3 regions of the Clostridium sp. AWRP genome follow, and region 1 is predicted to be linked to each of the others. Evidence: riboswitches for the same ligand, from Rfam matches in the RefSeq annotation. Region 1 holds a riboswitch; each other region holds the start of a gene.
The links. A riboswitch is a leader RNA that binds a small molecule or an ion and turns the genes downstream of it on or off. The one in region 1 is predicted to bind glycine.
Positions count from the first base shown of each region.

Region 1 (8,013 bases):
AACTGATTAAATATAACAACATTATCTCTTGTTCTTCTTAGTTCCCATGTTTTATCATAGATTTCTTTTACGTTACTTTCAGAACCAGGGGTAGCAATAACTTCTCCAGCTACTTTTTTAAGCCAATCAAAACGCTCTTTACTCATATTTTCCGGTAAGATAGCGATTGAACTGCAACCTAGTAATGCTGAGTTATAAGCTCCCCCACGGCAGAAGTTACCAGTTGAAGGCCATACTGCCTGATGGTAAGTAGGATCAAATTGACCAGTTACTAAACGTGGAACTAGACAAGCAAAGCTTGCCCCAACTTTGTGAGCTCCTGTTGGAAAGAACTTTCCTGCCATAGCAAAAATTCTAGCTTTAACACCAGAAATTTCAGGAGGAATTTCAATGTAGTTTGGTAATTTGTTGTACAAACCACCTTTTGCTACAGGCTCATTATACCAGGAAATTCTAAATAAATTAATGGGATCTATATCCCACAATCCTGTTTCTTTTAATCTAGCTTTAATTTTTGCAGGCACCTTGCTGGAATCTTTCATTTGTGCTAGTGTTGGAATAATGATGTTTTTTTCTTTGGCACTAGCTGCTGTTTTTTTCAATTGTTCTTCATTGATTGTTAAATCGATCAATTTATGCATCCTTTTTACCTCCTATTTATACAAGTTAAAATTAGACTAACTAGTTAGTCAACATATTCTATTCTTTAGTATATAATATTTCTTATTATATGTCAAAAATAACCATAGAAATTCATTGATAAAATTTAATAGTATAATCGATAAATTTTTTAGAGGCATTAGAAAGATATTGATTTTTGTTATAGGCAATAGAAACTCCTCGTTTTGGCATAGGACAAATTAGTTTGTAAAAGCGAAGATTTTCTGCATTTGGCGAATATTTAACTAACGTATCTGAAATAAAAACAGCTCCAAGACCTTTTGAAGCAAATTCAAATGAAGTCATCTGTTGGTTAAATGACATTTTTACAAAAGGTGTAATTTGATAATAATTAAAAATTGCTTCAGTTCTTCTAAAAATTTCATTGGTTGGTTCTAATAAGAGAAATGGAAGATCTTTTAGCTCATATAAGTCAACTGCAGATTGACTATCAAAAAGATGCTCATTGTTTTTTATTTGAGCAGAGGTCATGCCATATTTAAAAATTTTTTTACTTATTTTAATGCTTGTAGGAATAGCAAGTAAAATCTGATTACTAAATAAAGGTATGGAAGAAAAAACATCTTCTTCAAACCAGTCAGTATCTAAAATCAAGTCGATGGCACCATCTGCAAGCATATTTTTTAAGATAGGGAGTGAAGCTTCTTTTGCTGCAATTTTAATTCCAGGGTATTTTTTAGAAAATTCTACAATAAGTTCAGGAAGCAAATATGTCATAGAAATTATAGCTCCGCCGATTATAATTTTCCCTACTTTTAATTCATTTAATTCCTGAAAATAATCAGTACATTCTTTTTCCATATCCATAATTTTTTCAACCTTTTCAATATACATTTGTCCGGCATCTGTTAATTTAAGAGGCAATTTTCCCCTTTCGAATAAAGGTTGTCCAAGTTGGTGTTCCAATTTACGGATTGCAATGCTTAAGGCAGGCTGTGTTATATATAAATTTTCTGCTGCCCTGGAGAAGCTGCCAGACCTATATACTTCGTAAACATAATTCATATTTTTAAACAAATTTTTCACCTCTATATAAATTTAATTTATATGATAAGTAAAATATATAAATTTGATTATATATTAAAAAGTTGGTAATATCAATATTGTATGAATTTATGGGGAGGTTAGAAATGATTACATATATTATAGTATGCCCACTAGTTTTTATTGCGGGCTTTGTAGATGCAATTGCAGGGGGAGGAGGACTTATATCACTTCCGGCATATATGATTTCAGGTATTCCGGTTCATTTTGCTATTGGTACAAATAAAATGAGTTCTTGTATGGGGACAATTATAGCTACATGTCGCTATGCTAAAAATGGATATATAAAGTTGAAACTGGGAATTTGTAGTGCAGTTTGTGCTTTGATTGGGTCACCGCTTGGGGCTCTTATTTCCTTAAGAATAGAAGACTTCTATTTCAAAATTTTAATGTTATTCATTTTGCCTGTAACAGCATTTTATGTTTTGCATAAGCATAATTTTGAAGATAATAAACAGGAAGCATCAATTAATTATAAAACTTACATAATATGTATGCTAATTGCATTTTTTTTAGGGATATATGATGGGTTTTATGGCCCAGGAACAGGAACATTTTTACTTCTATTATTGACGAGCATTGCAAATTTGAAAATGAATACTTCTGCAGGAATTACAAAAGCTATAAATCTATCATCAAATATAGCTAGTCTAGTAACATTTATTATAAATGCAAAAGTATTTTTAGTTTTGGGTTTGGTCGCAGGCTTATTTAGTATTGCTGGAAATTACATTGGCTCTGGTTATTTTACAAAAAGCGGATCAAAAATAGTACGTCCTGTAATTATAATTGTACTTACGATTTTTTTTATTAAAATATTAGTTGAGGTATTATCCATAAAATTATAATATCAATTATGCAACTACGATAAGTAATCTGACCTGATGTTGCAGTGGGTAAATGATGTTAGTAAAGAAGATTATTAATATGTATTTGGGAGTGTGAAATATATGGACGAATTAGAAAAAAGAAAAATAGAATTACGAAATCATAAAGGAAAGATGGTTAGACACTTCAAAAATAAAAATTACTTAATATTAGATTTTGCAACACATACTGAGACAGAAGAAGAATTAGTTATATATAAAGCTCTTTACGGTAACTGTGGTGTATTCGCAAGACCAATAGACATGTTTGTTAGTGAAGTAGATCATGAAAAGTATCCTGAAATAAGCCAAAAATGGAGATTTGAATTAATTAAATAGAAAAGGATTTTCATTCCTCCAATTTTATTTAGTTTTAACTTAGTATGGTCACTTTAGTATAAATACTTTTTAAAATTATGAATAAATGTAATTTATATTTATTAAAAGTGAAGAAGTTGTTGCAATTTTATTAAATATGTATTAGTATATAATAAAATTAATAATTCAGATGAAGATAGTGGGAGAGTTATGGCTTTTGCCATTCACCGAAGAAGTAAATCTTTCAGGTACCTATTTAATTATAGAGATGACCGCTATTAGATGAATCCTTGGAGAGACTCTTATTGAGCACCGAAGGAGAAAGTCGCAGGGCGAAACTCTCAGGTAAAAGGACAGGGGAAAGGTAACATATCTTATAAAAAGTAATACATAATCAATTACTTCATTTGGATCTTATCTATTCCCATTTGTATCTCCAATCACAAAATATTTATATAGGAAAAGGCATTTTTAGTACATGCTTTTTAGCTAAGGTGGAGGGATAAAATGGATCAATTAACATCAGAAAATCAAAATTTATCAAGAGGACTAAAAAACCGTCATGTCCAATTACTTGCAATTGGAGGTGCAATTGGTACTGGATTATTTCTTGGTTCAGGCAGGTCTATTCACTTGGCTGGTCCATCTATTTTATTTGCATATACTATAACAGGAATTATTTTATTTTTTGTAATGCGTGCCCTTGGTGAATTATTGCTTTCTAATTTAAACTACCATTCTTTTGTAGAGTTTGTGTACGATTATTTAGGAGAAGAAGCAGCATTCATTACTGGATGGACATACTGGTTCTGCTGGATTTCACTTGCTATGGCCGATGTAGCTGCCACTGGACTTTATGTACAATACTGGATTCCGAATATACCTAGATGGGTGCCAAGCCTTATAGTTCTTGTAGTTTTACTAATTATGAACCTTACTGCAGTAAAATTGTTTGGTGAAATGGAATTCTGGTTTGCATTAATTAAAGTTGTTGCCATTTTGGCGCTTATTATAGTTGGTACATTTATGATTATTAAAGGATTTTCTACAAATGCTGGTGCATCTAGTTTTTCAAACCTTTGGAGACACGGCGGTTGGTTACCGAATGGGGTAAATGGTTTTATACTTTCATTTCAAATGGTTGTATTTGCTTTCACTGGAATTGAATTGGTTGGTTTAACAGCTGGTGAAACTGAAAATCCAGAACATGTTATTCCAAGGGCTATTAATAACATTCCAATTAGAATTATTATTTTCTATGTAGGAGCACTTGCTGTTATTATGGGAATATATCCATGGAATTCAATCAATCCAGCTAAAAGTCCATTTGTACAGGTATTTGCTTCAGTTGGAATTGCAGCAGCGGCAAGCATTGTAAATTTTGTTGTACTAACGTCAGCTGCATCTGCTTGTAACAGTGGTATTTTCAGTACAAGCCGTATGGTTTACTCTCTTGCTAAAGAAAATAATGCACCTGAGTCAATGAAAAAGTTAACTTCTAATCATATACCTTGTAATGCTGCAATATTTTCTGCAGCCATTATCTTAATTGCAGTTATTTTAAATTATATTATGCCAGGTGAAGTATTTGTACTAATTACAAGTATATCAACATTTTGCTACATATATATCTGGGCAATTATAGTTATCTGTCACATGAAATATCGTAAAACTAAACCTGAACTTGCTGCCAAGAACAAATTTAAAATGCCACTTTATCCAATCATGAACTATATAATTCTAGCATTCTTTGCTTTTGTTATAGTTACATTAACACTTAATAATGAAACTCGTGTAGCTCTATTTGTAACACCTGTATGGTTTATAATGCTTGGGGTGATTTACAGGATATTTAAATCAAAAAAGAAAACTGAAGAAGAGACCAAAAGAAATTTAGCATAGGTTAACAGTAAAGAAATTTATTTCTAAATGTTATGAATTTAAATTTTTCAGATTTGTAAATTTGGTCAACCCTCTAATTAGTTTAAACAAATGTGTGTTTAATTGTAGTGATAGATTCTTAGAGTAGAAAGTAGGAATTTGCTATGATATAATGACATAGAGGTGAATGTAAGATGGATGATGAGGTGAAAGTCCCAAACCATATATATCAAATGTCTACAATAAATGCACTTGTTTCGGGACTATATGATGGATGTGTTTCATTATCTAAACTTCTTAAAAAAGGAAACTTTGGTATAGGTACTTTTAAAGGTCTAGATGGTGAACTAACTCTCTTAAATGGAACTTTTTATAGAACCAAACCTGATGGCAGTGTATATGTATGTTCCCAAAACGTATCTGTTCCTTTTGCTGTAGTCACTGAATTGGAAAATTATAATACTTATAATATTCAAAATTGTACTTCTTATGAAGATATAAGAAAAGAATTGGACAGCTTTATAGAAAGCAAAAATATATTTTATGCTTTCTATATGGAGGGTAAATTTAATTATGTAAAAACACGTACTGTTGTAAAACAGAATGTGCCCTATAAGCCTATGGCTGAAGTTGTTAAAGATCAGCCTATGTTTGAATATAATGATGTTTATGGATATGTGGTTGGATTTAGATGTCCAGATTATGTTGAAGGTCTTAATGTCCCTGGATATCATTTTCATTTCATAAATAAAGATAAGAAATTTGGTGGACATATAAGCGAATTTTCTATTGAAAGTGCAAAGGCTTATGTACAGAACTGTTCCTGCTTTAGAATGGAGCTTCCTAAAAATGAAAGTTTCTATAATATGGAAGTGCAAGATAGAAATGATGAGATAACAAGTGTTGAAAAATAAAGTATTGATAGAAAAAAACACTAGACAGTGCTAATAACAATGTCTAGTGTTTTTTATCTTGCTCAATTTTTTCATTGAGTTCATTTAGGTAAGTCCACCTGTCCATCTTTTCTTCTAGTTCTTTTTCCAGTGAATTTTTTTCGGATAAGAGATCTTCAAGAAGTATATAATCAAATGAAGCAGCTTCCATTTCTATTTTCTTTTCAGATATAGATTTTTCTAGATTTTCGATTACCTCATCTATTTTGTCAAACTCCATTTGTTCTGCATAGGTAAATTTTAAAGATTTTTCTTTTTGCAACTTATAATTGTTTTTAGCTGTATTGTTTTTAATGCTTATTTTTTCTTCGGGTATTTTTGCAGTTTCGTGAAAATGGGAGTAGTTTCCTGTATATTGAGTGATTTTACCATTTCCTTCAAAAGAGAATATTTTATCAACTGTTTTGTCAAGGAAGTATCTGTCATGAGATACAGCTATAACAGCTCCTTCAAAGTTATTGATGTAATCTTCAAGAATTGTAAGTGTTTCTATATCAAGATCATTTGTTGGTTCGTCCAGTAAAAGTACATTAGGATAATTCATCAGTATTTTTAGAAGATATAATCTTCTTCTTTCCCCTCCTGAAAGTTTTCCAAGGGGAGTCCATTGAACTGAAGGTTCAAATAGAAAATTTTCAAGTACAGCAGAAGCACTTATTTTTTCACCCGATGAAGTTGAGGCATATTCTGATGTCCCACGTATGTATTCAATTACTCTTTCATTCATATCCATATCAGAAATTCCCTGAGAGTAGTATCCTATCTTTACTGTTTCGCCTATATCTATATTACCACTGTCTGGCAGAATTTTTTGAACTAAAATATTCATAAGAGTGGATTTACCACTTCCATTAGGGCCAATGATGCCTATTCTGTCATCATTTAGTACGTTATAAGTGAAGTTTCTAATTAATGTTTTTTTACCAAAACTTTTGTTTATGTTATTCAGGTTTATGACTTTTTTACCAATTCGTGTACTCTGAAGACTAATGTTAAGTTTTGATTTATTCAAGGATGTACCTTCTGTAGTTAATTGTTCAAATCTTTCTATTCTGGCTTTTTGCTTTGTACTTCTTGCTTTTGCGCCTCTTCTTATCCAGGAAAGTTCTTTCCTTATAAGATTTTGACGTTTCCTTTCATTGGCATTTTCAGTTTCAAGTCTTTCAGCTTTTTCTTCAAGAAAATTACTATAGTTTCCCATATAACTATAGAGTTTTCCCCTATCAAGTTCAAACATTCTATTAGTTATTTTGTCCAAAAAAAATCTATCATGGGTTACCATAAGTAGGGCACCATTTCGTTTTGTTAAGAACTCTTCTAACCATTCTATGGTTTCATCGTCAAGATGGTTTGTAGGTTCATCAAGTATTAAAAGATTTGAAGTGGTTATAAGAGCAGATGCAAGGGCTACTCTTTTTTTCTGACCTCCAGAGAGCACAGATATTTTTTCATTAAAATCATTTATTCCAAGTTTGGTTAAAATAGTTTTAGCCTGACTTTCAATTTCCCACACATTTTGTGCATCCATTTTGGAATTTAAGGTTCCAATTTTAGCTTGAAGACTTTTGTCTTCTGGATTTTTTTCAATGAGTTTAAGAGTTTTTTCATATTCTCGTAAAAGGCTCATAACAGGAGAAGTTCCTCTAAAAATTTGCTCAAGTACTGTTAGATTACTGTTTGCAAAATCAGAATTTTGGGGAAGGTATCCTATAGAAGTTTCTTTTGATTTAGTAATTTTGCCTCCATCTGATGTTTCGCATCCTGCAATTACTTTTAAAAGTGTGGATTTCCCGGTACCATTTACACCTATAACACCTATTTTATCTCCTTCATTTATACCTAAACATATATTTTTAAATAATATTTTTTCGCTGTAACTTTTACTTATATTTTCTGCAGTTAACAAGTTCATTTTTTCACACATCCTTTATTTTATCATATCATGTATTGGTGCTATACCCAAATATAAAAAATTCCAATAGATTTAATTTGTATAAATTTATTGGAATTTATTGCTATAAGTAAGGCTTTATAGCATCCCTCCATACTTTATAGCCTTTCCCGTTTACGTGTAATCCACCTATAGTATATTCTTTATAAAGTTTGTTTTGGTTTGGCAAAGTAAAGAGGGGATACAGATTTATATATTGTACTTTTGAATTTTTACAAAGATTATTTAAGGATGCATTTAAATTTGTTATCTGATTATATTTTGTTCTAGTTTTATATATATCTTTATTTATGGGAAGAACACTTTCTACATATATTAA
Region 1 covers NZ_CP029758.2:881,571-889,583, forward strand. Annotated here, with positions in the region: gene DMR38_RS03950 (pyridoxal-phosphate dependent enzyme) at 1-641, opposite strand, end outside; gene DMR38_RS03955 (LysR family transcriptional regulator) at 754-1,686, opposite strand; gene DMR38_RS03960 (TSUP family transporter) at 1,812-2,573, shown strand; gene DMR38_RS03965 (DUF1653 domain-containing protein) at 2,676-2,930, shown strand; glycine riboswitch at 3,190-3,276, shown strand; gene DMR38_RS03970 (amino acid permease) at 3,417-4,811, shown strand; gene budA (acetolactate decarboxylase) at 4,985-5,704, shown strand; gene DMR38_RS03980 (ABC-F family ATP-binding cassette domain-containing protein) at 5,748-7,655, opposite strand; gene DMR38_RS03985 (GDSL-type esterase/lipase family protein) at 7,759-8,013, opposite strand, start outside.

Region 2 (8,013 bases), 2.2 Mb from region 1:
AAGTCATGTTTTGAGCTTTCCGTATTTTTTTTAATATTTAAAGCCCTTTCCCTTATGTTTTTTGCAAGATCCAGACCTTGATTTGCCTCTTTTGCTGAGTTTTTTATTTCATACTTTACATTTGATATCTTTTGGTTAACTTCTTCTATAGAAGATAAGTTTTCCTGCATATTAGAACATATTTGTGAAGATTCATCTGAAACCAATTTTATTTCCGAATGGGATTTTTCAAACATTTTATTTACATTATCCGCAGCTTCCAAAGCTTCTCCACTTTTTAGTTTTACTTGTTCTATAATATACTCTATTTCATTCATTGCATAGTTTAATGCTGAAGCCGTATCTCCAAATTCATCTCTTTTGTCAATTTGTATTCTGTAGTTTAAATTAAACTTTGATAACTCCAGGGCATACTTTCTTATTTTATGCAGTGGTTTTTTTATAGTCCCAGCTATAAATAACCCTATAAAGAATCCTATCATAATAAATAGAACAGTTATCATAATTATTTTGTATTTTAACATATTTACTTCACTAAATATTTCACTCTTATCTATAGTAAGCCCCAATGACCAATTTGAATCAGCTATTGGTGCATAGGCCATAAACATATCTTCATTATCTTTTTTATAGTATCCCGAGCCACTTTTACCCATTATCATATTTCTTTCTAAAATCGCCAGTTCATTTAAAGAATGATCTTTTTTTTCATCTTCTATAGTATTATCTTTATTTAGCACCAGTTTCAAATCCTTATGTGCTACCTTAACCCCTTCCTTATTTATTATAAAGCAGTATCCGCTTTTACCCAGCTTTTCATTTTGAACTAATTTATTTAAACTTTCCATACTTACATTTGAAAATAATACTCCTACAATTTTTTCATAAGAATCTTTTATTGGAACTGCCACCGCCATTATCTGCTGCCCATCTGTATTCATCACTGGATCTGAAATCGATATTTTCCCACTTAACGCATTTTTAAGGTAATAATTCTTGGTATCCTCTAAATTAGCTCTAGTCTTTTCACCAGTTTGCATATAAATCATACCACTTGAATCCATCACATTTAAGTTCACATATCCTAATTGTTTTGCTCTCATCTTAAGAAGAGATATCTGCATTGAAGTATTCATTGATTTTATAATGTCATTTGATGCTAACTCTTCAATTGCTTTAACGTCCTGTTTTAAAGTCGCATCTATGAGTTTAGAAGATTCTACTGCCCTACTTTCAAGCGAAGATTTTATACTATCTTCCATAGCTCTATAAGCACTGTAATAAGATGTCAATCCTAATATACTGCATATGAATATTATAAGTATTCCAATCTCACAAACTATTTTTACTCCCACACTATTAAAAAAAGATAGATTAAACTTTTTCTCCTTACCAAAAGATAACTTTGAGATGTTTAAATGTAGTTTTTTTAACATAAAATTCCTCCAACATATAAATTTGCATCAATTATATGTTTTATTTTAATATGGTATTTTTAAGTTAATGTTAAATAAAACTTTTTTTAACATCAACTTAACTTATGACATTCATTAAGTGAAATTTGCAATAATATATTTGAATTGGCTTTTTTAATATGATATAATTGTGATAATTTAAAAGGGTCGGATGAAAATAATGGGATTAAACTTTTAAACCGTTATTAGACGAACCTCTGGAGAGACTCTTATGAGCACCGAAGGGGAAAGCCAAAGTTGGGTGAAACTCTCAGGTACAAGGGACAGAGGATTTTATACAAAATAATAATTATTGAGTAAATTAATAGTTATTGTTTAAAATCTTATTTTCCAGAGACTAATTTAATTTGGTCTTTTTTTTTATAATTGCTAATAATAGAATTAATCAATACAAACTATTTAAAGGAGATGGATTATAAAATGAAATCATTTATAACCGTGCTTGGAGAAGACAAAACAGGTATTATTTACAAGGTAACTTCCGTACTATTTGAAAATAACATAAATATTTTAGACATAAACCAAACTCTCATAGAAGGCTATTTTACAATGGTAATGCTAGTTGATTTATCAAAAATGAAAACAGATTTTGTAGAACTAAAGAATGACCTTGAAAATAAAGCTAAAGAAATAGGAGTTGTCATTAAGCTTCAACGAGAAGACATATTTACTTCTATGCACCAAATTTAAACTAAGGAGTTGAGTTAAATGATAAATACTAAAGACATTATGGAAACCATAAACATGATTGACAAAGAAAATCTAGACATAAGAACCATAACTATGGGTATCTCGCTTTTAGATTGTATAGATAGTGATGGCAAAAAAGCAAGAACTAAAATTTACGATAAAATAACTAAGCAGGCCGAAAACCTAGTAAAAACCGCCAAAGAGATTGAAACAGAATATGGTATACCCATAATACATAAAAGAGTATCCGTTACACCTATTTCACTCATAGCCCAAGCAAGTTCTGATAAAAGCTATGTAGAATATGCCAAAATTTTAGATAAAGCTACCCAAACTTTAGGTATTGACTTTATTGGAGGTTTTTCCGCACTTGTACATAAAGGTTATACTAAAGGTGACAAAATACTTATAGAGTCCATACCAGAATCCCTAGCTGTCACTGAAAAAGTCTGTTCTTCTGTAAATGTAGGAACTACAAAAGCAGGAATAAACATGGATGCAGTAAAGGACATGGGAAGAATAGTAAAGGAAACTGCCTATCTCACTAGAGAAAATGAGAGTATAGGTTGTGCAAAATTAGTAATATTTTCAAACGCAGTAGAAGATAACCCTTTCATGGCAGGAGCATTTCATGGAGTTGGAGAAGCTGATTCCATAATAAACGTAGGTGTTAGTGGTCCTGGCGTTGTAAAATGTGCTCTAGAAGAAGTTAAGGGGCAAAATTTCAATGTAGTTGCAGAAACAATAAAAAAGACAGCTTTTAAAATAACAAGAATGGGGCAATTAGTTGCTGGAGAGGCTTCAAAAATATTACACGTTCCTTTTGGTATAGTAGATTTATCACTGGCACCTACACCTGCTGTAGGAGACAGTGTTGCGCGAGTTCTTGAGGAAATGGGCCTTGAAAGCTGTGGATGTCCAGGTACTACTGCTGCTCTAGCGTTATTAAATGATGCAGTCAAAAAAGGAGGCATAATGGCAGCATCTCAAGTTGGAGGATTAAGTGGTGCATTTATACCTGTAAGTGAGGATGAAGGTATGATAAGTGCAGTAAATTCAGGTGCTCTTAACCTTGAAAAATTAGAAGCAATGACTTGTGTATGTTCTGTAGGTCTTGATATGATAGGTATACCTGGTGATACTCCTGAATCCACTATATCTGCCATAATAGCAGATGAATCTGCTATTGGAATGATTAATAATAAAACAACTGCTGTAAGAGTAATCCCTGTGTACGGAAAAAATATCGGAGATGAAGCAAATTTTGGGGGACTTCTGGGGAAAGCACCAATAATGCCTGTAAGTAAATTTTCAAGTGAAAATTTTATAGCTAGAGGTGGAAGAATTCCTGCTCCAATTCACAGCTTTAAAAATTAGATTTTCCACTTAGAAGCCTCATATGTTCCATATATTGAATGCAAATTTAAATATAGGTATAAATAAAATTAAATTTTGCTATAAACATGTTTAGAAATACAATAATACTACGATAACATATACATAGTTACTATATATTGCTATTCTAATGATTTATATGAGGTGAGATAGTATGTTGTCAAAAAAGAAATTAGTTCGAATAAGTGAATTAAAACCAGGAATGATATCAGCAAGTGATATAACCTTTGAAAATAAAATGCTGTTAGCTAAAGATATTGCAATTACGGAATCGGCTATAGAAAAGCTAAAACAAAATATTATTGTTGACGAAGTAGAAATTTATGTAGAAGATACTTCGGAAGATCCTTTAACTGCTAAAATTGAAACTGTAGAGGAACTTGAGAATACTTTTAATGAATTTTCTTATAACTTGGAAAATATATTTGATACCATTTCTAATTTAAAAGCTCCTGAAATAAAGGAAGTAAGAACTTTTTCAGAAAAAATACAGGAAGAGTTTAATTCTACAGGATTAGTTATTAAAAATATAGTATTCCATGGAAGTGGCAATGATACCATTTACAGACACAGCGTAAACGTAGCAGCCGTAAGTTTTATACTTGGAAAATGGTTGGGATTTAGCAAAAGGGATATAAATTTATTGACTTACTCAGCCGTATTACATGACTTTGGGAAAATAAAGATAAGTAAAGATATTATAAATAAAGAGGGAAATCTCACCCCAGAAGAATACAAAGTTTTCAAAACTCACCCTGCCATAGGTTATAATTTTGTAAAAGAAATCCCCTATTTAGATTCTTCAGTAAGTTATGGTGTATTAATGCATCATGAGAGAATGGATGGCTCTGGATATCCACTAGGTATTAAAGAAGATAAAATTCATAAATTTGCTAGAGTAATAGCTATTGCAGATTTGTTTGATGATTTAAGTTCCAATAGATATTGTAAAGAACTAAGTGGCCCTTTTGAAGCTTTAGAAATTATTCAACAGCAAAGTCTTGGAAAACTGGATTGTCAATATTGCACTATGTTTTTAAATCACATAGTAAATTACTATATGGGTGAAAATGTACTTTTAAATAATGAGCAATGCTGTAAAGTTATCCAGGTTAACATGAATGATTTGAAAAATCCTCTTTTACTTGATGACAGTGGATTCCTTGACTTAAAAAAAGAAAAAGATTTATATGTTAAAAAACTGGTTATTTAATAACCAGTTTTTTGCTCACTTTTTATAACATTTTGTTTTACAGTTGTATACATTTACTAATAATTAGCCTCAGTTCCATATAATAATCACTAAATCCTTGCTTTTTATATACGATATAGTATTATAGACTATGGTTTAATTACTTTTTAGCAAACCATTATTACATTATATAACATAGGAGGATATATTTATGATAAGATTTACCGATAATGATAAAATTGACTTAGATTCATTGGAAATACAGGATGTTTTAGATATTAGCACACTTCAAAAGTTCCAGGATAACTTTGCTGATAGTATGAATATTGCAAGCGTTACAGTTGACAAAAACGGGAACCCTGTAACAAAACCAAGCTCTTACACTGACTTTTGTTTAAATCTCACCCAGTCAACTTCCAAAGGAACTTCCCGCTGTGCAGAGTCACACCGTAGGGGAGGTTCAGAAGCAACAAGGCTTGGCAAACCGTATATTTATACTTGCCATGCGGGTTTGATTGATTTTGCTGCTCCTATAATAATAGAAGGTAAATCAATAGGAACAATACTTGGTGGACAAGTTGCTTATTCTAAGGTAGATGAATCAGTCGTTCGAAAAAATGCCGCAGAAATGGATATAAATGCTGATAGATATGTAGATGCATCAAACAAAGTCTATACAGTAAGTGAAAAAAGCGTAAGAGCAGCTGCTGAAGTTTTATTTATCGTGGCAAATTCACTTTCTAAAATAGGTTATGAGGCACTTTTACTTGGTGTATCTACTAAAAATTTATCTGAAAACTTTGGTCAAATTTCAGCAACTATGGAAGAATTAGCTGCTTCAGCTGTAAATGTAAGTAACAATCAACATCTTTTAAATGAGGAAATAAGCAGAGTGAAAAATATATCTATGGATATAAATTCTATATTGAATTCCATAAAAAGTATTGCAGATCAAACAAAAATGCTTGGTTTAAATGCTTCTATAGAAGCAGCTAGAGCTGGAGAAGCTGGAAAAGGATTTAGTGTAGTAGCTGCAGAAATAAGGAAACTATCTCAGGATTCTAAAGAAACTGCTTCTAAAATAACAGACCTTACTAAAAAAATACAGGAATCTGTAGATAAGGCAATAGAAACTTCTAACGCAACTTTTGAAACTACAGAACAACAGACATCTGCAATAGAAGAAGTATCTGCTAATGTTCAAGAAGTTTCCGTAGTAGCAGATACCTTAAGTAACATAGCAAATAAAAAGTAGTTAAGAATTAATAGTTAAGAATTAATAGTTATGGATGCTTTTCTTCCGCTTTTCACTATTAATTCTTAACTCAATTTTTAACTTTCAATTATTGATGTGTATAGGTTACTGGATTTTTATTTGAATCTTATGATTGCTTTTTTGAAATTTATAGCATACATCATTTCTCAACTTTTCATGAAACTTTAATGCATTACCTCCTATAGTACATACAAGAACATAACGTTCCAATTTCATGCCTCCTTTCAATGCAAATGTTTCCTATATATTTTCACCATATTTAAAATTCAAATACCTAATTTTATTTTTTGGTCAGCGCTTTACTATAGTTAAAATTAAACTTATTAGAAATGTTATTGCAGAAAGCAGTACAGCTAAACTCAAAAAAACTGTTATGAGAACATTATATTTAACTATGTTTTCAATAGATAAATATTTTGTCCACCCAAGAACATTAAGCATTAACAATACTAAAAATATAGTAATTAATCCTCCTGAAGCTCCTCTAATATCTGCATAACTCAATGATATATGAGAACATATACAGATTGCTATAAATAAAAATATGTAAAAGTATATATTCTGAAAATTAGCAGGAGAAAATATAGTTTTCACTAAGACTTTATACATACTTAACATATGTATAGCTGCAGCTTTATTTATAACAGTTACATGGGAATTTACCTTTAAAATACTTATAAATTCATCATAAGCTCTAGGTATCATAAAATGCAGTAGCGCAACCACAGACAAGATACCTCCAAATATAGGTGCCGTTCCTATAAAAAAGTTTCCTACCTGCTGGTATATACTATTTTGATTATAACTGTGCTCTACATATCCCATTACCCCATTTTCATCAGGTTTTTGCAAAAGCTTTATGGCAGTTATTTTGTGTCCAAAAATAGCTGCAAATATTGCATGACTTATTTCATGTACTGGAACCCCTATAAAGCCCGTTATCATTATGGATTTCATGCCAAAACTTCTAGCAAAATTTTTTATAGTGTAGTTTCTCATAACCCCAAGTAACATTCCAACTAGTATTATTATACCTGTCAAATATACTGTTTCTATACAGGTCCTAATTAACATTTGTATTAAAAATTCCATATTTATCTCCACTTTCTACATTATTTCATAAACTTAAAGGTCTGTTAAACATATATTTATAACAATCTTCTTCTTTAAAACCACATTTGAAATATAATTTTTCAGCATACTTTGTCCAAAGAAATTTACTTGTATCTTTTATGGTTGGATAATTATTTATAAATTCAATTAGCTTTTTTCCCAATCCCCTTCTTCTATACTCTTCATCAATAAAAACTTCGTTTTAATTACTGCTTTTTTAAACACTATAAGATACGTTCTTTAATATATATTTCCATATTGCAAGAGCAGAATTCTTCTTACCATCTACCCTATCCAAAACTTTTTTCAACTCCTTTATACTTTCTTTATAAGAAGGATTTTTCTCTACAGTTTTTACTGCAGATTGTATGTTATTTGCATTCCATTTGTGTATGGGAATTCTTATTGCTCCACCTCTAGCTTCTACATTATCAAGATTTATCTGCTGCTCTGGCTGTATGGCAAATCCAACAATGGGTGTTCCACTTGCAATGGCAGTTTGTATTGTACCCTGTCCACCATGAGATATAACTACATCTGCAAGCGAATTAACTAGGGGCGCTGGTACAAATGCATCTGTTATATAAATATTTGAGCTATCTTTTGCACAGGCAATTGCTTCATCAATTGGACATACTGCCTTAGGAGCTAAAATTACTGCACTCCATTTTTTGCCTATACCTTGAGTTAACGCCTTTATAGCCTCAAACAGGTACTCCTTTTTTCCTGAACTTCCAAGAGTACAAAAAATTTTTAAATTCTTGTTATCAGAGTTAAAAACTTTTAAAATATTTTCATCTACTACTCTATCATTTAAAGAAGATGCATACAATGGTCCTACAATTTTAAAAGTATCTGGTAGCATGATACCT
Region 2 covers NZ_CP029758.2:3,227,337-3,235,349, forward strand. Annotated here, with positions in the region: gene DMR38_RS14815 (methyl-accepting chemotaxis protein) at 1-1,436, opposite strand, end outside; glycine riboswitch at 1,663-1,752, shown strand; gene DMR38_RS14820 (ACT domain-containing protein) at 1,896-2,165, shown strand; gene DMR38_RS14825 (PFL family protein) at 2,184-3,542, shown strand; gene DMR38_RS14830 (HD-GYP domain-containing protein) at 3,715-4,773, shown strand; gene DMR38_RS14835 (PocR ligand-binding domain-containing protein) at 4,964-6,007, shown strand; gene DMR38_RS22560 (hypothetical protein) at 6,113-6,238, opposite strand; gene DMR38_RS14845 (hypothetical protein) at 6,320-7,120, opposite strand; gene DMR38_RS14850 (GNAT family N-acetyltransferase) at 7,146-7,331, opposite strand; gene DMR38_RS14855 (nucleotide disphospho-sugar-binding domain-containing protein) at 7,359-8,013, opposite strand, start outside.
Region 2: it holds a riboswitch for glycine, as region 1 does, so the genes downstream of both, DMR38_RS14820 (ACT domain-containing protein) here and DMR38_RS03970 (amino acid permease) in region 1, are expected to answer to the same signal.

Region 3 (8,013 bases), 1.8 Mb from region 1:
TGCTATTGCAGGTATCAAAGCAAATCTTGGGGTTACATTGATTTATGGTATTATTTGTGCAATCCCTGCAGCAATTATTGCAGGACCAGTATATGGCGAATTTATTGCACCACGTATGACAGTTCGTCCTGATAAACAACTGCTAGAGCTATATGCAGCATCTTCAATTGATTCACAAGAAAAAACTTCAGACTTAGGTGTTTCATCAGCAAGTTCATTTATCGTTGCATTATTGCCAATGTTACTGATGCTTACCGATGCACTTGCAAAAACATCCTTTAAAAAAGCGGTATTGTTGAATAAAATAACAGGATTCATTGGTAATCCAATAATGGCCTTATTAATCGGTCTATTAGTAGGAATGATATGTTTTGGATATGCAAAGGGAGTAGATACAAAAAAACTTCATGATGAACTCGGCGCTAGTCTAAAACCAATTGCTAATGTCTTATTAATTATAGCTGGTGGTGGCGCCTTTGCAAAGGTACTTACTAATTCTAATGTTGGAGTCGCTATCAATCACCTTTCATCTGGAATACATGTTTCTCCTATTTTATTAGGATGGCTGGTTGCTGCTTTATTATCTGTCTCAACAGGTTCTGCTACTGTTGGTATTGTTGGTGCAACTGGCTTGTTAGCACCGCTTGCTGCGGCTAATCCAAGCATTAGCAAGGAATTACTAGTAATTGCCATTGGTTCAGGATCATTATTCTTTAACTATGCAAATCATGCAGGTTTTTGGTTAGTAAAGGAGTCATTTAGTATGTCAATGGGTGAAACCTTTAAAACTATTACGATGGTCCAATCAATTGTAGGATTGGTTGGATTGGCAATGACACTGTTGTTGAATTTTCTGCCTCGTTTTTAAAAGATTAAAGAGGATGAGAATTTTTACTTGCCTATGCTGAATATCAATAGATCATATTAAAATTGAACGAAAGTATTAAAAAGGAATGGAATCTTAACTAATATAAAGTTCCATCCTTTTTATCTTATATAACTTTTCTACCATAAACATACAAACAAATTACAATTTTACATAATAAAGTATGTATTTTAATTAAATTAGTATTTTATGGCTGATTTTGAATTTTACAAGTAAAGAAAATGGGACTATTTACAAAAGTATAAAATAGTAACAATTGTTTCAATAATAATATACAAAATTTAAAATATAAAGATTAATATTAATATATAGCCTGTTTTAGAAAATAATCTTAAAACATTTGTATAAAATGCAAACTAATGTTGACTTTGCAAAATGAATCTGATATCATTAAATCGTAATGAAATAATTTAAAAATTAAGTATATATCTATTGGCTGGTGAAATATTCTATTCTGATTTTTGGTAAATAGGAACATGTATTAATATGTAAAGTGTAAACATTTGCTTAGATATATATTACAAATAAAATTAGTTAATACAGGAGGAAAAAATGAAATGCAAAGATAATGCTTTAGAAGATGTTATTGATTTACATATCCATACTGCACCTGATATTAGAGAAAGAAGGTTAAATGACATTGAACTAGTAAAGGAAGCAAAGAGAGTTGGTGCACGTGCTGTTGTTTTAAAATCACATGTAGTACCTACAATGGATAGAGCATGGATTGCACAACAATTAGTTAAAGGAATTCATGTGTTTGGTGGAATTGTTTTAAACCCTCAAATGGGAGGACTGAATATTGCAGCAGTAGAAAATGCTATTAAAATGAATGCAAAAATTATTTGGTTACCAACGTCATTTGCTGCTAATGAACGTAAACAAAAAGGAATGTCAGATGGTGTTGAAGTAATTAATAATGGACAGATTGTTTCTGAACTTGTAGAAATTTTAAAGTTAATTGCAAAGCATAATGTTGTTCTGGCTACAGGTCACTTATCGCCATATGAAATTAGAGTGGTTGTTGAAAAAGCAAAGGAAATAGGTGTAAAGAAAATTTTAATAAATCACCCTGAATGGCCTACTGTAGATATGTCTTTGGATGATCAAAGAGCACTAATAAAATATGGGGTGTATTTTGAAAGATGTTACGCACACCGTGTAAATGGTAAATATGAGAAGAATTTTTCAATAAATTTGAGAGCAATTGAAAGTTTAGGATATGAATCCACAATCATATCCACTGATGGAGGCCAGGTTGAGAATCCTGTGTGGAGTGAAGAATTATACGAGTATATATCGTTTTTGAAAAATTCAGGATTATCTGAAGAAGCTGTTAATAATATGACAAAAATATACCCAGCAAAAATGTTAGGTCTTGATTAGGCAGTAAATGAAATTTTATTACATTATGACAGGGAGGAAATTATGATTAAATTATATGACGAAGGTGCATATTTATTAAATGGAGAAGAATTGTACTTTGACAATAAAGAATGCAATGAAAAACTTAAAGCAAAATTAGGAAAAGATTATGTTAACAAGGAAGAAGCTAAAAAACAAACTATAACTTATTCTATACTGCAGAATCATAATAAATCAAAAGATAATGTAAACTTAAATATTAAATTTGATGCTCTTGCTTCTCATGACATCACTTTTGTAGGAATTATACAAACATCTCGTGCCAGTGGGCTTACAAAATTCCCAATACCATATGTGCTTACTAATTGCCACAATAGTCTCTGTGCTGTTGGTGGAACAATTAATGAAGACGACCATTTATTTGGATTATCTGCTGCAAAGAAATATGGAGGAATATATGTTCCACCTCACTTAGCGGTTATTCATCAGTATATGCGTGAGATGATGGCAGGTTGTGGAAAGATGATTTTAGGATCAGACAGTCATACCCGTTACGGAGCACTTGGTACAATGGCAATAGGTGAAGGCGGCGGAGAACTTGTTAAACAACTGCTGTCTCAAACATATGATATATCCTATCCTGGAGTTATAGGAATTTATTTAACAGGGAAACCACAAAAGGGTATAGGACCACAGGATGTTGCCTTGTCTATAATTGGTGAAGTATTTAAGAATGGCTTTGTTAAAAACAAGGTAATGGAATTTGTAGGACCTGGAATAGAAAACTTATCTGTAGAATACAGAACTGGCATTGATGTAATGACTACTGAAACTACATGTTTGACTTCCATATGGAAAACTGACAGCAAAGTTTGTGATTACCTTGAATTACATGGAAGAAAAGAGGACTATAAAGAATTAAATCCTGGAAGTGCTGCATATTATGATGGAATTGTATATGTTGATTTGTCAAAAATAAAATCTATGATAGCAATGCCTTTCCACCCAAGTAACGTATACACTATTGAAGATCTTAATGCAAACCTTTATGATATATTGGATAAAGTAGAAAAAGATGCTAGAAGGAGAATGTCTAACAAAAATCTTGATTTTTCTTTAAAAGAAAAGATAAGAGATAATAGATTATATGTAGAACAAGGATGTATAGCAGGATGTGCTGGAGGTAACTATGAAAATATTTGTGAAGCTTCCAGCATATTAAAGGGAAAATCTATTGGAAATGATGAGTTTACATTAAATGTTTATCCTTCCAGTCAGCCTGTTTATTATAGCTTAGCTCAAAACGGAATTGCTGCAGAATTGATGCAGACAGGAGCAATAGTTAAGACAGCTTTCTGTGGACCATGTTTTGGAGGAGGAGATACACCTTCTAATAATTCACTCAGCATAAGACATACAACTAGAAACTTCCCTAATCGTGAAGGCTCAAAACCTAATGATGATCAGCTTTCTTATGTGGCACTTATGGATGCACGTTCAATAGCAGCAACAGCTGCTAACAAAGGATTTGTTACAGCAGCTACAGATTTAGATGTAGATTACAATATACCTAAATATTATTTTAATAAGACGATTTATGATAACCGTGTTTATAATGCTTTTGATAAAGGAAATAGTGATGTGGAATTAAGATTTGGACCTAATATAAAGAACTGGCCGGATATGCCTGAGCTTTCAGATAACTTAATACTAAAAGTGTGTTCTTTAATCAAAGATCCTGTAACTACAACAGATGAATTGATACCTTCAGGAGATACATCTTCTTATAGGTCAAATCCATTAAAGCTTTCAGAGTTTACACTATCGCGTAAGGATCCTGAATATGTTGGAAGATCAAAACAGATTCAAAAATCAGAAAAAGATAGACTTGCAGGAAAGTCTCCTTTTGATGCAAATAGGGATCTAGAAAAAGTATTTAGTGTAATAAAAGAGGAGTTTGGCAATATAAATACAAGTAATACAGGTATAGGAAGCATGATATATGCAGTAAAGCCTGGAGATGGTTCTGCTAGAGAACAGGCAGCCAGCTGTCAAAAAGTTTTAGGCGGATATGCTAATATTGCAAGAGAATATGCTACTAAAAGATATCGTTCAAATTTGATTAATTGGGGTATACTTCCTTTTGTTATGGAAGATGAACCACAATTTGAATGCGGTGATTATATATTTATTCCTAATATAAGAAAGGCTGTTGCTGAGAGACCATCTGAAATAGATGCTTATGTGGTAAAGGGGAGTCTCAAAAAGTTCAGTGTAAAAATTGACAAACTTACTGAGAAGGAAGTAAATATATTGTTAGATGGATGTTTAATAAATTATAATAAAACAGATAAATAATCTAGTGTAATAGATTTAATTGGTAATAAAAGTTTTAACAGAAATATTGTTGTGAACGATAAATGTATGATTAATATTTAGAATATAACTGAAAAGCTGCATTGGATGGAGGATTAACTTCAAGCTAATGCAGCTTTTTATTTAAAATACAATAAATTATTATTTTGAGGCAATTTTACAAAAGTCAGGAAGAAAATAGGGGTGCTCGTTGTGCATGATAACTATTATAAATCTTATGAAATCTGAAGTATTTTTAAGATGAATTAAGAAATACAGAAGATTAATAATATAGATACAGATAATAAGCATTGAGAATTTTTATTATATATGATTATATATATGTAATATAAATATTAGCACAGAATGTTGATAAAAAATAGTACAGATGGTAAATAAAACATTATAGAGTTTGTTTACACACAAGGGAGGAAAAAGAATTGGATAAAATTGTTTTTGGTGAAGCTAATAGATGTATTGGATGTAAAGTGCCCCAATGTAAAAAAGGATGCCCTGTAAGTACCCCTATAAATGAAGTAATAAAACTTTTTAAAGAGAACAAAATAAAGGAAGCCGGGAAACTTCTTTTTAAAAATAATCCCATGTCAGCTATTTGTTCACAAGTTTGTCCACATGAAAAGTTTTGTGAAGGCCATTGCGTGCTTGGTAAAAAAGGAACTCCTATAAAGTTTGGACTTATCGAAAAATATATATCGGACTTTTATCTTAATTTTATAACGTCAGCTGATATAAAAAAGTTGAATAAAAAAATTGCAGTAGTAGGATCAGGTCCAGCAGGATTGAGTATTGCTTTTATAATGGCAAGAAAGGGATATGATGTGACTATATTTGAATCCCATGAAGATATAGGAGGAGTTTTGAGATACGGAATACCTGCATTTAGACTTCCAAAAGATATTTTGGACAGGCTTAAAGATAAACTTTTCCATATGGGAGTTAAGATAAGGCCTAATACTCTTATAGGTCCTGTTATAACTGTTGAAGATTTGTTTAGGGATGGATACAGGGCGGTTTATATAGGAACAGGAGTGTGGAGCCCAAGGAACTTGGGACTTAAAGGAGAAACTTATGGAAATGTGAATTATGCCATAGATTATCTTAAGAATCCTGAGTCCTATAATTTGGGAGATAAAGTTGCAGTTATAGGTGCAGGAAATGTTGCTATGGATGCTGCAAGGACCATAATTAGAAATGGATCAAATGACGTAACTATAATTGCAAGAAGTGATGAAGAACATGCAGGAGCAGATAATATAGAAATCGATTATGCCAAACTTGATGGAGTGAAATTTCTCTATAAAATGGCACCAGTTGAAATAACAGATGATGGAATTAAAATAGTTCCAACTGAAGTATCATTTGATGAAAATACCGGAAAAAAGAAAGTAATGCTAAAAGATGAGGAAGAAAAGCTTTTTAATGCAGATTCTATAATAATTGCTGTAGGCCAGGGGCCTAAGGCAAATATAGTAAACAATTCTGAAGGAATAGAAGTGAATTCCAGAGGCCTTATACAAACAGATGATTCAGGAAGAACTACAAGGTCTGGGGTTTTTGCATCAGGTGATGTGGTAACAGGTGCCAAAACTGTTGTTGAAGCAGTAGAGGTTTCAAAACATCTTGTAAATGCTATGGAAGAATATATAAATACTATGGATAAAAGATTTGAAAATTCAGATAAAAATTAAAAAATATTTTTATTGAAATTCCATATCTTAAGGTGTATATTAATAATGTAGTAAAAAGTATATAAATTGGATGAATACAGTGCGAGATAACATCTAGTTGTTGACCGAAGAAGCAATGATATACCGCCACGGTTATATCAAAAACTTTCAGGTAAAGGGAGCGCTGTGGGACAAAACTCTGAAAAAGCTGCTAAAAAAGCAGTACCAAAGGTGAAAGATATGTAATATCGAAACTCTCAGGTAAAAAAACAGAGGATATGTGGACTATTGGGTAAATAGTCTCCATATCCTTTTTTAATGCGTAAAAATATGAAGGGGGTCTTATGTTATGGAAGAATTAAAGAAAACTCCGCTGTTTGATGCCTATAAGAAATACGGTGCAAAAATAATAGATTTTGCAGGATGGGATATGCCGGTTCAATTTGAATGCATAACAGCTGAACATCAAGCAGTGCGTAAAAAAGCAGGATTATTTGATGTCTCACATATGGGAGAAGCAGATATAACAGGAAAAGATGCACTAGAATTTGTTCAAAATTTAATAACAAATGATGCAGCTAAGATTAAAGAAAATCAAATATTATATACACCTATGTGCTATCCAGAAGGTGGAATAGTAGATGATATACTTGTTTATAAATTTACAAATGAGCACTTTTTTCTCGTAATAAATGCTGCAAATACGGATAAAGATATTGATTGGATGAAAAAAAATAAGGGAAATTTTCAGGTGGATATAAAAAATATATCTCCTTCAATTATACAGCTTGCAATTCAGGGACCAAATGCACAAAAAATACTTCAAAAATTGACGGATACAGATTTAAATAGCATCAAGTTCTATTTCTTTAAAAAAGATGTACTAGTTGCAGGAAAAAAGTGCATGGTTTCAAGGACAGGATATACAGGAGAAGATGGATTTGAAATTTACTCAGGGACTGAAAATGCAGAGTATCTATGGGACAAAATTCTGGAAACTGGTAAGGAAGATGGCATAAAACCAGCAGGACTTGGTGCAAGGGATACTTTGAGATTTGAAGTTAGCTTGCCTCTTTATGGAAATGAATTGTCTGACTCGATTACACCTCTTGAAGCAGGTATAGGAATTTTTGTAAAATTGGATAAGGACAATTTTATAGGTAAGGATGCTCTTGTAAAGCAGAAAAAAGAAGGACTAAAGAGAAAAATAGTTGGTTTTGAAATGAAGGAAAGAGGAATTTCAAGGCACGGATATGAAGTTTTTGCAGAGAATAAGAAAATAGGAGAAGTAACCACTGGATATCGCTCACCTTCTTTAAATAAAAATATAGGTTTTGCTTTAATTGATTCTAAATACGCACCCATTGGAACTTCTATTTCTATAAAGGTGAGGAATAAGCTTTTAAAGGCGGAAGTAGTTAGTAAAAAATTTTATAATAAAAATTATAACAAATAGCGGGGAGGATTTATAAATGAAAACTATAAAGGAATTATTGTATTCAAAAGATCATGAATGGATAAAAGTTGATGGGGACAAAGCTTATGTTGGCATTACAGATTTTGCCCAAGATTCTTTAGGAGAGATTGTTTTTGTTGAACTTCCTGAAGTGGATTCAGAATTCTCAAAAGGTGATGTATTTGGAACAGTCGAATCTGTAAAGGCAGCGTCAGATTTGTGCATTCCAGTTTCAGGTAAGGTATTAGAAGTAAATGAGGAAC
Region 3 covers NZ_CP029758.2:2,727,120-2,735,132, reverse strand. Annotated here, with positions in the region: gene DMR38_RS12415 (gluconate:H+ symporter) at 1-868, shown strand, start outside; gene DMR38_RS12410 (DUF6282 family protein) at 1,439-2,272, shown strand; gene DMR38_RS12405 (hydratase) at 2,315-4,609, shown strand; gene DMR38_RS12400 (NAD(P)-dependent oxidoreductase) at 5,047-6,315, shown strand; glycine riboswitch at 6,484-6,577, shown strand; gene gcvT (glycine cleavage system aminomethyltransferase GcvT) at 6,644-7,750, shown strand; gene gcvH (glycine cleavage system protein GcvH) at 7,767-8,013, shown strand, end outside.
Region 3: it holds a riboswitch for glycine, as region 1 does, so the genes downstream of both, gcvT (glycine cleavage system aminomethyltransferase GcvT) here and DMR38_RS03970 (amino acid permease) in region 1, are expected to answer to the same signal.